2 regions of the Sporosarcina sp. P1 genome follow, and region 1 is predicted to be linked to the other one. Evidence: riboswitches for the same ligand, from Rfam matches in the RefSeq annotation. Region 1 holds a riboswitch; the other holds the start of a gene.
What was found. Region 1 has a riboswitch for lysine ahead of CSV73_RS13980 (Na+/H+ antiporter NhaC family protein). Riboswitches for the same ligand answer to the same signal wherever they lie in the genome.
Positions count from the first base shown of each region.

Region 2: another riboswitch for lysine. It lies ahead of dapA (4-hydroxy-tetrahydrodipicolinate synthase); the one in region 1 lies ahead of CSV73_RS13980 (Na+/H+ antiporter NhaC family protein).

Region 1 covers NZ_PDYS01000018.1:13,605-20,411, forward strand. Annotated here, with positions in the region: gene CSV73_RS13960 (DUF72 domain-containing protein) at 1-752, shown strand, start outside; gene CSV73_RS13965 (sulfite exporter TauE/SafE family protein) at 752-1,576, shown strand; gene CSV73_RS13970 (bifunctional metallophosphatase/5'-nucleotidase) at 1,582-2,961, shown strand; gene yunB (sporulation protein YunB) at 3,009-3,776, shown strand; lysine riboswitch at 3,832-4,007, shown strand; gene CSV73_RS13980 (Na+/H+ antiporter NhaC family protein) at 4,201-5,769, shown strand; gene CSV73_RS13985 (sodium-dependent transporter) at 5,930-6,807, shown strand, end outside.
Region 2 covers NZ_PDYS01000007.1:127,842-134,648, reverse strand. Annotated here, with positions in the region: gene CSV73_RS09265 (S8 family peptidase) at 1-1,079, opposite strand, end outside; gene CSV73_RS09260 (YARHG domain-containing protein) at 1,365-2,438, shown strand; gene CSV73_RS09255 (tetratricopeptide repeat protein) at 2,517-3,737, opposite strand; gene grpE (nucleotide exchange factor GrpE) at 3,822-4,412, opposite strand; lysine riboswitch at 4,701-4,878, shown strand; gene dapA (4-hydroxy-tetrahydrodipicolinate synthase) at 4,996-5,889, shown strand; gene CSV73_RS09240 (transposase) at 6,565-6,807, shown strand, end outside.

The sequences.
Region 1 (6,807 bases):
AACTAGATTCGACGTTTTATGCTATACAATCAAAGAAAGTTATGGATAAATGGACAGAGGAAACGCCTGCTAATTTCCAATTCATCGTGAAGGCGTATCAGGGCATCACAGGTCATCAGCGTGGAAAGTTACCCTATGATTCTGAAGAAGAAATGTTCTCGCTGTTTAAACTGTCGATGACATCGTTTGTTGAAGCGGGGAAGCTAGCGATGGTACTGGTACAGTTTCCGCCTTGGTTTGATTGCAAGAAGGAAAACGTTGATCGCATTCGCTATGTGCATGAACAATTACAGCCGTTACCGATTGCTGTGGAGTTTCGCAATCAAACGTGGTATTCTCCAGCTTATCGAGAAAAAACACTCGACTTTCTAAAAGACTTGCACATCATCCACGTCGTTTGTGATGAGCCACAAGTAGGGGACGGCAGTGTGCCTCTAGTCCCCGTTTCGACTGATCCGAAAGTGCTGTTACGTCTCCACGGGCGCAATGATAAAGGATGGGTCAATACAATGGGAGATAGTAAGGCATGGCGTAAAGTTCGCTATCTTTATGATTATAATGAAAAAGAGTTAGAGAGTATGAGTGAAATCGTTAAACATCTTGAGAAACAGACAGAAGAAGTATTTGTCATCTTTAATAATAACTCCGGCCAGCATGCCGCGAAAAACGCCAAACAATTTGCAGGATTACTCAACATAGAATATGGTCAGCCTCTCACCAAGCAAATGGATTTGTTTGAGGAGGATCACTAATGGAGTTTGTTGTACTTGCTTTCATTGGTTTAGCATCGGGGATTATCGGTTCGATTGCTGGCCTGGGTGGCGGAACAATTTTGGTTCCTGTCACATTATTTGTCGGATTAAATTTAGGAATGATACCTGATATTACACCACAAAGTGTAGTGGGCTTGTCGGTCATCATGATGATTGCGAACGGACTTGGATCGACACTGTCCTATATGAAAGTAAAGACAATTGATTATCGTAGTGCCATTTTATTTTTCGCTGCGAGTATACCTGGGATCGTACTCGGTGCGCTAGTCAATAAAAGCGTAAGTTTGTCTTCATTTAATTTATATTTTGGTATATTGCTCATTGTTTTATCTACACTGTTATTAACGAGGAAATATTTGAAACCGATTAGATGGTTTGTGGACAACGGAAAAAAGATCAAATTTACTGATCCCCAAGGTAAAACGCATATCTATGGATACCCAATTTGGTTTGCTATCCTATTGGCGTTGTTCATTGGATTTACATCGGGGTTATTCGGAATTGGTGGCGGTACGATGATCGTGCCGGCAATGATTTTACTCTTCTTGTTCCCGCCACATGTGGCTGTCGCGACATCCATGCTGATGGTATTTTTATCAGCAATCGTCAATTCGATTTCGCATATTTCACTCGGTCATGTGCCGTGGCTCTATACGATTCCTGTTGTGCCGGGAGCCTATTTCGGTGGAATGCTCGGAGCCTATTTAAATAGCAAAATGAAATCAGAGACATTAGTTTTAGTCATACGCATCATTTTACTCGTCTTTGGACTACATTCCATTTATGAGGGGATTTGGGGTTGACACATATGAAGGAAACAGTAGCGACGATTCATATTTATCATACGAATGACATCCATAGTCATTTCGAAAATTGGCCGCAAATTCATCACTTTCTTAAAAAGCGGAAGCAACTAGCGGAAGCCAATGGGGAGTCTTATTTTCTATTTGATATTGGAGACCATATTGATCGGTCACATCCGTTTACCGAAGGAACAGAAGGTAAAGGAAATATCGAATTATTAAACGACGCAGGATATGACGCAGTAACGATTGGCAATAATGAAGGAATCACCATGTCTAAGGAAGCGCTGAATAGATTATATGAAGACGCGCACTTTGATGTAATGCTCTGCAACTTGACTGAACTGGATGGTAAGCTGCCGTACTGGGCGAAAACGTCCAAGGTATATGAGACTACAGAAGGTGTGCGCGTCGGTGTCATAGGTGCCACGGCGCCATACTACGCGTTTTATGAACAACTTGGCTGGAGCGTAGGCGAACCGCACACGGCGTTGCAGGAAATGGCACGCAACTTGCGTCCGCAATGCGATGTCATCGTTTGTCTTTCGCATTTAGGCATCAATGAAGACCGTCTTTTGGCTGCGCAATGTCCGGAAATCGATGTGATTTTAGGTGCACACACGCATCATTTATTACAACATGGTGAATGGATCGATGACACATTACTTGCGGCAGCAGAAAAGTTTGGTCATTATGTCGGTCATGTTCAAGTCGATATAGACCGTATGACAGGTCAAGTCGTTCATATGAAAGCAGAGGTTTTTCCAACACAGATGATGGAAATGTCAGAAGCGGATATTGAACAAGTGAATAGCTTATTTGCTAAAGGAGAAGAGGCTCTAGAAGCTCCAGTATTTTATAATCCTGCACCATTATCACAGCGCTTAACAGGAGATAGTCCATTATCGTCGCTGTTTGGTCGCGCATTACTTACGTATCTCGATGCCGACTGTGCACTATTCAATGCAGGGATTTTCCTTGGTAGTTTAGGTAAAGGGTGGGTGACGAAAGGGGATTTGCATTCTTTATTGCCACACCCTATCAATCCTTGCCTTATCCATCTGGATGGTGCTGATTTGTTGACGATCTACGAGGAGTCACTTGATCCAAAGTGGACAGAACTTCCGATAAGAGGTTTAGGATTTCGTGGTACGCTGATGGGTAGCATGATACATGAACATTTATACCGCAACATGGACGGAAAATTATTTGCAGGCAATCGTTTGGTGGAGCCTGGTGAAATGTATACGTTGGCCACACTTGATATGTTCACGTTCGGCTTTTTCTATCCGTTATTAAAGGAAGCGAAAAAAGAATATATCATGCCAGAAATGATTCGCGATATTCTCGGTTGGTATGGAAGAAAATATTTCAATGAGCGCTAGTTATGTCCGCCTCTTATTTCGCATAATGTGAAGTAGGAGGCGTTTTCATGCGGTTTTATACGAATCAGAAACGACCAAAGAAATTTAATTATGGCAAAACTATACTGCGCTTTGTCATCCCGACAATTTTGGTGGGAGTGGCGATATTTTTCTATACGGTCAATAAACAGTTAACGCCAATCTATACACAATATGCCGAAGTGCAAACGCAGAAAATAGCTAGTCACGTTATCAGTCAAGCTATTAAAAATCGGTCCACGAGTGTCTACGATGTTAATGAAATTATCGAAAATATTCCCGATAATACGACAGATACGGTGACGACTAAATTTAACGCAGAAATCATCAGCCAAGTCATGTCAGAAATTCATCAACTCGTAGAAGATCATCTAGAGCGTGCTGAAGGCGGAGATTTGGATATGTTACCGCCACTCGGAGATCTCGAGTATAATCCAGATCGCATGCAAAAAGAACAAGGTATCGTGTTCTTCGTTCCACTTGGGCAAGCGACGAATATACCGCTAATCGGTAACTTGGGACCGAAAATCCCTATACGTTTTCATGTCGTGGGTGATGTACATGCGAACGTTGAAACAAATATACGGGAATTCGGCATTAACAATGCGTATGTAGAAGTGAATCTGATGTTGCAAGTGAATGTACAGATCATAGTTCCGCTAGCGACAAGTAAGAGTGTCGTAGAACAGGAAATTCCTATCGCAATGGGATTAATTAGAGGGAAAGTACCTCAAATCTATTCGAAAGGAGAGCAAACGCCAGCACAAATCGAAGTCCCACTTGAGAAGACGGAGTAAATGGGTGTTGTGAACAATGTCGATTATTGCTACACTAAGAATAGAAGAATATCGAGACTTACGTAGAGGCTGCATAGTTTATGAGTACCTGGCGAGAGAGTGACATCTATGACCGCGAGCGAAAGGAGGCAATGCCGAAGTTTGAGAAGAGTCAACTTCTCAAGTTGGGGTCATTTCGAAGAGGAATGACACTGTCATACAGCGATAAATGTATGGAGAGCTACAGTTGCCAATTGTACTGCGATTTATTTAATACTTTGCTTTGACCAATTGACTGGCCGACTCCTACACGTATGCTACTGCCTGTGGGGTTGGCTTTTTTATCGGGAAATTTTGGAATTACAAGATAGTATCTGCTTTCCACTCTTCGAAAGATCTTCTGCATTTCGATATCATCTAGCAACTAGAAAGAGGAGGAATTACAATGATCGGAACATGGGTCTCTATTTTGCCTCCTATTATCGCCATCGTGATGGTGTTAGTGACAAGGAGAGTATTATTATCATTAGGAGCGGGAATTGTTACAGCGGCTTTACTGTTAGCGAACTTTGCTCCATTTGAGACACTGAAAGGTATATGGAAGGCCATGACAGTTTCATTTTGGGATGGCGGGCTTAATACATACAATATATTTATTATGCTATTTCTATTATTACTAGGTGTCATTACGGCATTCGTCAGTCTATCTGGAGGAAGCGCTGCATTTGCGCGCTGGGCAGTTACTCGTATCCGTACAAAACGTGGAGCCAAGCTGTTGACGATGGGGCTTGGGATTGCAATTTTTGTGGATGACTATTTCAATGCTTTGGCAGTTGGACAAATTGCGAGACCAATTACAGATCAGCACAAAATCTCTCGTGCGAAATTGGCCTATTTCATCGACTCTACGTCGGCACCCATCTGTGTCGTGTCGCCCATCTCAAGCTGGGGCGCATTCTTAATTGGACAACTTGCGCTTATTTTAGGTACAACGGCAGCGGTGAGCTATTCACCATTAACTGCATTCGTTTTGATGGCGCCGATGAACTTCTATGTCATTGCGACATTGTCCATGGTCTTCTTCTTTGCTTGGACGAATAATGACTTCTTTGAGATGAAGAAGCATGAAGATCGCGCCATGAACAAAGGTGAACTATATGACCCAAGTAAAGAAATACCAGGTCAGTTGAAAGAAGAATTCCCTGAGCATACGCATGGAAAAGTTCGTGATTTGGTTGCGCCGATCTTGACGTTAATTGCGGTGACACTCGGCATGATGATTTTCACGGGCTATAAAGAAGCAGGCGTTTTCGATATTTGGGCAATATTTGAAAATACTGATGTACCGTTCTCTCTAGTAATTGGTGGTGTTACAGCTACTTTGCTAGCTATGTTGTTATATATTCTACAAATGAAAAAGAACGAAACTGCAAGTGTATCATGGATGGGCCGTGCATTGATTAGCGGAGTGAGAGCGATGATGCCTGCTATTCTTATTTTGATTTTCGCTTGGGGATTGACTGAACTAATCGCTTCCCTCGATACAGGTCTATTCCTTTCTACGATGGTAGAGCGTATGAATATTCCTGTCACTTTCCTTCCGGTATTGATCTTCGTATTAGCAGGATTAATGGCGTTCTCGACAGGCACTTCATGGGGTTCTTTCGGTATTTTGATGCCAATTGCGGGTACGATCATGGTCAATGCAGCACCTGAACTATTATTACCGGCATTGGCGGCAGTACTTGCAGGCGCGGTATTTGGTGATCACTGTTCACCGATTTCTGATACGACTATACTTTCTTCTACTGGAGCGGGTTGTAACCATATGGATCACGTATCCACACAGTTACCTTATGCGCTTGTCGCAGCTGGTGTAGCTGCAATTGGGTACATCGTTCTCGGAGTGACTGGTTCTGTCTGGATCGGTTTAGTAGCTGTTATTATTACTCTGATAGTTTTATTTACGTATTTGAGCACTAAAGGTAAGAAACGTTCAGAACAAATAGCATAGTTTCCCTTTTAGACTAAGAGTGATAATTACTTCATTCTTAGTCTAAATTTGTTTTGACATCTCTAATTGGGCTGTTTATACTAAATATACAGAACTAAAGTTGTCAGAATAAATTGAATGGTGAAAGTTTTGTAAAATAACAAAAGAGAGGTGAAGTTGTATGGAGAATCGTTCACAGTGGGGAACGAGAGCTGGCTTTATATTGGCTGCAGTGGGGTCGGCTGTAGGACTCGGAAACATTTGGCGCTTTCCTTATGTCGCCTATGAAAATGGCGGCGGCGCATTTTTTATCCCGTACTTATTTGCACTTTTAACAGCAGGTATTCCGATTCTGATCATGGAATTCACGATTGGTCATAAATACCGTGGATCAGCCCCACTATCATTCTTCCGTTTGAATGGTAAAAAAGCTGAGTTTCTAGGTTGGTGGGGGATTTTTGTATCCTTCGTTATTTCTACCTATTATGCCGTAATCATTGCATGGGCCATGAAATATACCGTCTACTCATTTAGTTTATCGTGGGGAAAAGACCCGGAAGGATTCTTCTTTGGAGACGTTCTGAGCTTAGCCGATAACCCTGGGGAAGTTGGAGGACTCGTTGGAGGCGTAGTACTACCATTGCTCCTTGTCTGGGTGATTTGTTACATCATCTTAATTGGCGGAGTCAAGAAAGGGATTGAGTTGGCGAATCGGATATTTATTCCTGTTCTTTTCCTACTCTTCTTATTTGTCGTCATCCGTGCCATCACACTTGATGGAGCCATGATTGGACTGGATGCGTTCTTTAAACCAGACGTCGATAAATTACTGAACCCCCGTGTATGGGTTGCAGCATATGGACATATCTTCTTTAGTTTATCGATCGCATTTGCAATTATGATCACGTATTCTAGTTATTTACCGAAGAAATCGGATATTACAAATAACGCCTTTATTACAGGTTTTGCCAACTCTTCTGTCGAGTTATTGGCAGGTATCGGAGTGTTTGCCGTACTAGGATTCATGGCAACAAATCAAGGAGTAGATGTAGCAGACGT
Region 2 (6,807 bases), on a different contig from region 1:
AGTAACCGTCTAATCTCAGTGGGCGTCGCTTCGGGCTTTATAGATTTCAATAACGCCGCTGCGCCTGCTACCATAGGTCCTGAAAAAGAAGTTCCACTGACTGACTTATAGCTATTATTAATTGTTGTTGTATAGATTGCCGCACCTGGAGCAACTAAGCTAACGTGAGAGTTATAGTTTGAAAAGTAAGCGCGCTGATTATCTCTTTCTATTGCCCCCACTGAAATTACAGAAGCGTAGGATGCAGGAAACATGATGGAATTTCCCTCCATTGCATCGTTTCCTGCAGACGCAACGACCGTAATACCCGATTCCACTGCACGCTGTATCGCTTTTTCCTCCAATTGGGAAGCTTGGCTACTTCCGTAACTCATGTTGATCACGTCGACTTGTTTCTTGATGGCGTAATCAATCGCTTGGATACTATCTGACACTTTACTGAGCCCGTTTAGATGCGAGACTTTCAACGGCAATACTTTGGTATCATATATTCCTGTAATTCCCACTACCCCTAGATGATTCCCAGCCCTAGCCGCAATGACGCCTGCGATTGCGGTTCCATGGCCGTTGACGTCCTGAACATTCGTATTATCTGCGTAAAAATTATAACCGCCTGGCTGTATTCGCCCTTGTAAATCTTCATGATATAGATCAATACCAGAATCAATGACGGCTACGACGGTATTTTTCTTTTGCTCTTGCACTCTAGACCACATCAACTGCAGCTTTAGTTGTGGAATCCACCACTGCTTCACAAGAAGAGGATCGTTGAATACGACATGTGAAGAGCGCTCATAATTCGGTTCAATATGTAAAACATTTGGATCTTCGAGAAGTTGTTCCTTCATCAGAAGCATCTCAGCAGAATCTGTAAAGCTCCATAACTCCACTTCGTCTGTAATAGTTTCGCGGTTTTCTACACCCGATAAGTTTTCATCTATAGAAAACGTTTGGCGATTATTTTCATACTCTACCAGTAACTCATTTGAAATCACTTCCGCACTGACTATTTCTTGTAAACCAAATACCGCCATCCATCCAATGCATATAATCAAAAGTAGATGATGCTGCCTTTTCATTCGACCCTCTTTTCTTCCCTGTCACACTTTAGCAATATGGGATTCTTTTAAACCATTATAACTCACCATTTACCATCTTCATACATCCTATACGTTAGATAGGACTACTTTACATGAGGTATTTTGAGAAACCCACTTTCCTAAATACTCTACGCCCTACTTCCTTTATGCCACTACCTGCCTTACGTCTAGAATAATCCCGTCAGTCATAGTATAATCTTGACTACATTGGTATCTATACTCATTTTAAAAGAGAGAGCCATAGCATGAAGTAGGAGAATTTATATGAAAAAATGTCCGATATGTAATGAAATGAATAGAAAACAGCAAGAGTACTGCACACACTGCAAAGCATTTCTGGCATCACGCTATTCCAATAAAAAACGGTCGTTACTGAAAACACCAGTGTACCCGGTTTTATTACTAGCTATTGTGCTAGTCGCGATTACAAGCTATTACGCTATGGAAACCAAATACGGTCGTAAGGCAACAACTGAGCACTTTATTTCAGCGCTGATCGAGCAGGATCATGATGCTTTGCATGAATTGATTGTGCCGAAAGATAGTCGTATTTCAATCAACGCAGAAAGTATTGGAGCATTGCTTACATTGGTGGAAAAAAACCCTTCTATCGTTCAAGTAGTAGAAACTAATTTAAAAGAAAAGACCGACGAAGGCATGTTCTCCATGCGCATAACAGGAAAACGATTCGGCCTCTTCCCGCGCTATACGATCAATCCGACGGGCTATATTCTCAAAGTGAAATCTATCGGGGAGGAAACCGTCCTGTCAATTCATGATACAGAGATGGGCTATATCAAAAAAAGTAAAGAACAAGCAGAATTTGGCCCGTATATGGCAGGGATATATCCAATCAAAATGACGACCACTTTGAATGATGAAAGCGTGCGCGAAGAAATTCAAGCAAACGTATTCGGAGCGAAGCAATCGGTTCATCTCGCTTTTGATTCGATCAAAGAATTGGCGATCGCAACCAATACAGAAACCGACAACGATTTGCCAGTCGTGCAAAACGACGTCGTAAAAGAAGAACCTGTCGAAACGGTAATTGTCAAAGAAGTGATTAAAGAAGTACCAGCTGGTGGTTCAAACGACCATTTCATCATCTCGTACAGCGGTGATGTCTTCCTCGATACTTCCGATTTAAAAGGACTGTCAAAGGATGATTTACGTTTAGCGCGCAATGAAATCTATGCACGGCACGGCTATGTATTCAAATCAAAAGAACTGCAGAACTACTTTGGCTCACAGTCTTGGTACAAACCGAATCCATCCTTCGATGGAAAAATGACCGAGTGGGAGAAGCATAATATTGAGTTGATTAAATCACAAGAATGAAAGAAGGAGCAACCCGCGAAGTCAGCTGACTTCGTGGATTGCTCCTGTTTTTGTGGTGTAGCGCGGTCACAAGCTAACTCAGCTAGCTTCTTCGTCATCCCCACTCTCGCCTTCTACTACAAACTTCTTCATAGCCCTTGCTTCATACGTTACCCAGTCTTCATCGGGCTTGTTGATCAATTCGTCCAAAATCGAAACCGCTTGTGCCTCTTCACCGAGCTGCCACAAAGCACGGCTTTCCTGAAGACGAATCCCTTCTCGGTAAGGTGATTCCATATAATTCACATCTTGTTCTTTACTGAATGCTTTCGCGACCTCCACGACATCTTCATACTTCTGCTCACGTAAATAACTCGAAGCTAGGAAGTACGATGCATCGTCCGTGAAGTAATCACTTTCTTCCGTGCGCACAGCGTATTCTAAATACGCAACAGCTGCTGGGAAGTCTTCCTTTACGAATTGCCTATAGCCTTCATTATAATACATATTCGCTGCTTCATTTGAAACGAATGCAAGCTCCGTTTCTTCTTTCGGCTCTACCTCTTCTACTCTTTTTTCAACCGGCTCTTCTTTCTTAGACACAGTCTCCGTAATAGCCGGTTTTTTCACCGGTGCTGTAGTGGGTGACTCCGTAGCGGTTTCAGGCTGTGTCAGTAGATTCGCTAGTAACCAGACGAAAAATACTAACAGCACGGTCGCAATACTAGCGAATAGTACTACCGCCTCTTTTTTCAGCTTACGTTTGCGCCTAGGCTTAGGAACCGGTCGTGCGATATCTGGACGTGGAGGTTCTGCCGCCACAGCACGTTTGATAGTCGGATCGTCGAGTACATACAAAGGTAGCCCCGCCGTATAACGAGATAAAGTACCGCTTTCATAACGCGCCAACAAGACCGTTTTCATACGATATAATTCAATCGGGACGGGCAGTTTTCCTGCCAGCTGAATCGCGTGATCAATAATATGTAGTGCGTTTTCACCAAATCCTAGCTGAATTTCCGACACTGCATGGTTGTATTCATCGATGACCTGCGTATACGTGTCCCAATTGTCGGTAATCGTTTGCTTCAATTTAATGGCATGTGACTCGTCGCTATCTAGTTCCTTCAGGTAAGCTAATGCCACATGCAAATTTCCGACCTTACTCTCAAGCAACGCTTTATGCCACAGAATCTGCTTGCGGCTAACATTCAACTTTTCCAATTCCCGTATCGTATCAAGTGCCATCGTGTAACGTTTCTGTCGTATCTCTTGTTGCATTTGCTGAATTAGCATAGGAACGTTAGTAAATGAACTCATTGAATCACCTCCACCTACTAAACGGGCGTACGTAGTGACTCACCCATTGATCAATTGTTATGCTCGTCATAAACGTTCCTCCTTTTACGAAACCGTTTTCACTTGTGCATCTTGAATGACTTGACCTTCTATTGAAAAGGCTCTGCGGAATACAGCCGCCACTTTAAAACGCTCGATCCCTTGTGCTTCTTCTTCGGGTATAGTGCCAACCGCTTCCATATAGCTTTCATCGAAATACTCATCGTACACCGGTAACTCTGTTATACCGATTTCTTCAAGTAAGAGCTGCGCTTGATCCATCACAGCATCCAATTGTGCAAGTAAATCGACAGATGCAGGATCAACCGTTTGACGCACGTCTTCAAATAAACTAAAGATTTGCACCGCGCGTTTTGCCATTTGGACGCGGTCTTGCAATGCTTCATCTTGCAAACGCGTGATGGCCTCATCAACGGGCAAGACGGCTTGATTGCTCTCCAACAATTCTTCTAGGGAGCGAAAACTCGTCGATGTAAATTGCTGAAATTGCTTTAAATCTTCTTGTGTGACGGGCTTCTCGATAGGATCTACTTCGAAATCTTCAATCGTAATTTTCTCCAACTGTAATAATTCTTTATCCAATATGCGCTGTAACTCTTCCGGCCTGTTATTCGCGGACTCATGTATAGTACTCATCGAATTCCCCTTTTCAGAAAACTTATGTAATGCATAAATCAAGCAAGAAAAGCCCAGTTTACCCTTAGGCTATTATACTGATAAGATAGCACTTTTTGGAGGCTAACACAATACTGGGCAGTGAATTGTCGAAGGAATGAGGCGACTTTCGTACACTTGTTGACCCATTGTTGCACGAAGTGGCATCGATAGACAGAACATTCATCTAGAAATGTTAAGGTTGCTATTTCTTCAGATAACAAGTAGAGTAGGGATTAATTAAACTTTCACTTATTTCGATAATTTCGGAGTAAGGATAGAGGCGCAAAAACCATTAGTACACAATCAGAGAATCATGAGGTTCTGTGAAGATTGTGGAAAGGGGAATTTGCCGAAGCGGCGAGACACTCATGATCTCCAAGCTGATTCTGGACTGAACAAGTGCAGGATTGTCATATAGGAAACTATATGGTGGGCTATCTCGTGCAAAGAAATAATTCATTATTTCAACGCAACAGCGAGCCCTCGTTGTTGCTTTTTGCGTTCAATTACGTACCGCCCCCACCTCTATGTTTTTTAATAAAATGATAGGATGTGGAGAATAATGAATTTCGGATCAATTATGACAGCGATGGTTACTCCGTTTGATGAAAGAGGAGACATCGATTACCCAGCAACACAAAACTTAATCAATCACTTACTAGCCAATGGAACAGACGCACTAGTTGTCGCAGGTACGACAGGAGAATCCCCTACTCTTACTGCACAAGAGAAAGTAGAACTATTCAAATTCACTGTGCAAACCGTTGCAGGTCGCGCGCCAGTTATTGCAGGTACAGGAACAAACAGTACAAGAGAATCCATCGACTTGACGATCCAAGCAGAAGAAGCTGGCGTCGACGGAATTATGCTTGTCGTCCCGTATTATAATAAGCCTTGTCAAGAAGGGTTGTACCAGCACTTCAAGACGATTGCACAAACGACTACATTACCGGTCATGCTGTATAACATCCCAGGACGTAGTGCCGTGAATATGTTGCCCGAAACGATTATCCGATTGGCAAACAACGTATCGAATATTACGTCTGTCAAAGAAGCAAGTGGTGATCTAGAAGCCGTTGCGGCGATCATTGAACATACCGGAGATGACTTCTTTGTCTACACAGGTGATGATGCGTCTACACTTCCTGTACTCGCTATTGGCGGCGCCGGCATTGTGTCGGTTTCTGCTCATATTATAGGAAATGAAATGCAAGAAATGGTGCACCACTTCAAGACCGGCAATACCAAGCAAGCTGCTACCATTTATCGTGGCCTATTGCCGATCATGCAAGCGATGTTCGCTGCACCGAACCCTTCTCCTACAAAAGCCGCGCTGAACTTGACGGGCGTACCGGTTGGTGGCGTTCGTTTACCGATGATTGCGTTGCCTGACGAACAAGTAGAATCGTTAAAAGACCTTCTAGCGCTTCGAAACCAATCCGCAATCGGCCTTTGATCCATATATAGAAACCACTTTAAGCTGCTGCGAGTCGACCGTATGATATGGTCGTCTCGTAGCAGCTTTTTGATTCATTCGATACGGTGCCAGGTTCTACGACACGGTACCAGGTCCTCACACAATTCGAACACAATTCGGCTGTGACACCGACACAGTACCAGGTCCACACACAATTCGAACTCAATTTGGCTGTGATACGATACGGTACCAGGTCCTCACACAATTCGAACACAATTCAGCTGTGATACGATACGGTACCAGGTCCTCACACAATTCGAACACAATTCGGCTTTGACACCGACACAGTACCAGGTCCTCACACAATTCGAACACAATTTGGCTGTGACACCGACACAGTACCAGGTCCTCACACAATTCGAACACAATTCGGCTGTGATACGACACAGTACCAGGTCCTCACACAATTCGAACACAATTCGGCTGTGATACGACACAGTACCAGGTCCACACACAATTCGAACACAATTCAAGCACAATTCATTCAGGAATTAAATTCTTCTACTGTAACAGCTGCAAAAATTCAATTCTTCAAACCTATAACGTTATTCGTACGCACTTTCCATTTTCCAAAATTCAATTTCACTCTTTTGACCAAAATAAAACTTCTCCACTATACTCAATATATTCACAAAATAATAGGAGGAGAGGTTAATGGCAAGACGTAAACGGAATTGGAGGCCGAATGCAAACTACCATGTCGTCATGCGCGGCAATAACCGACAGAACATCTACAACACGGAAGATGATATGTGGCATCTGATGCGATGCATAGGCCATGCATCTATCTATTATCAATTCACAATTTTCGCGTTCTGTATCATGACCAATCACTATCATATTCTACTTCAATCTGAAGACAGCCTATCTAAAATCATGCGGCATATCAATCGAAAA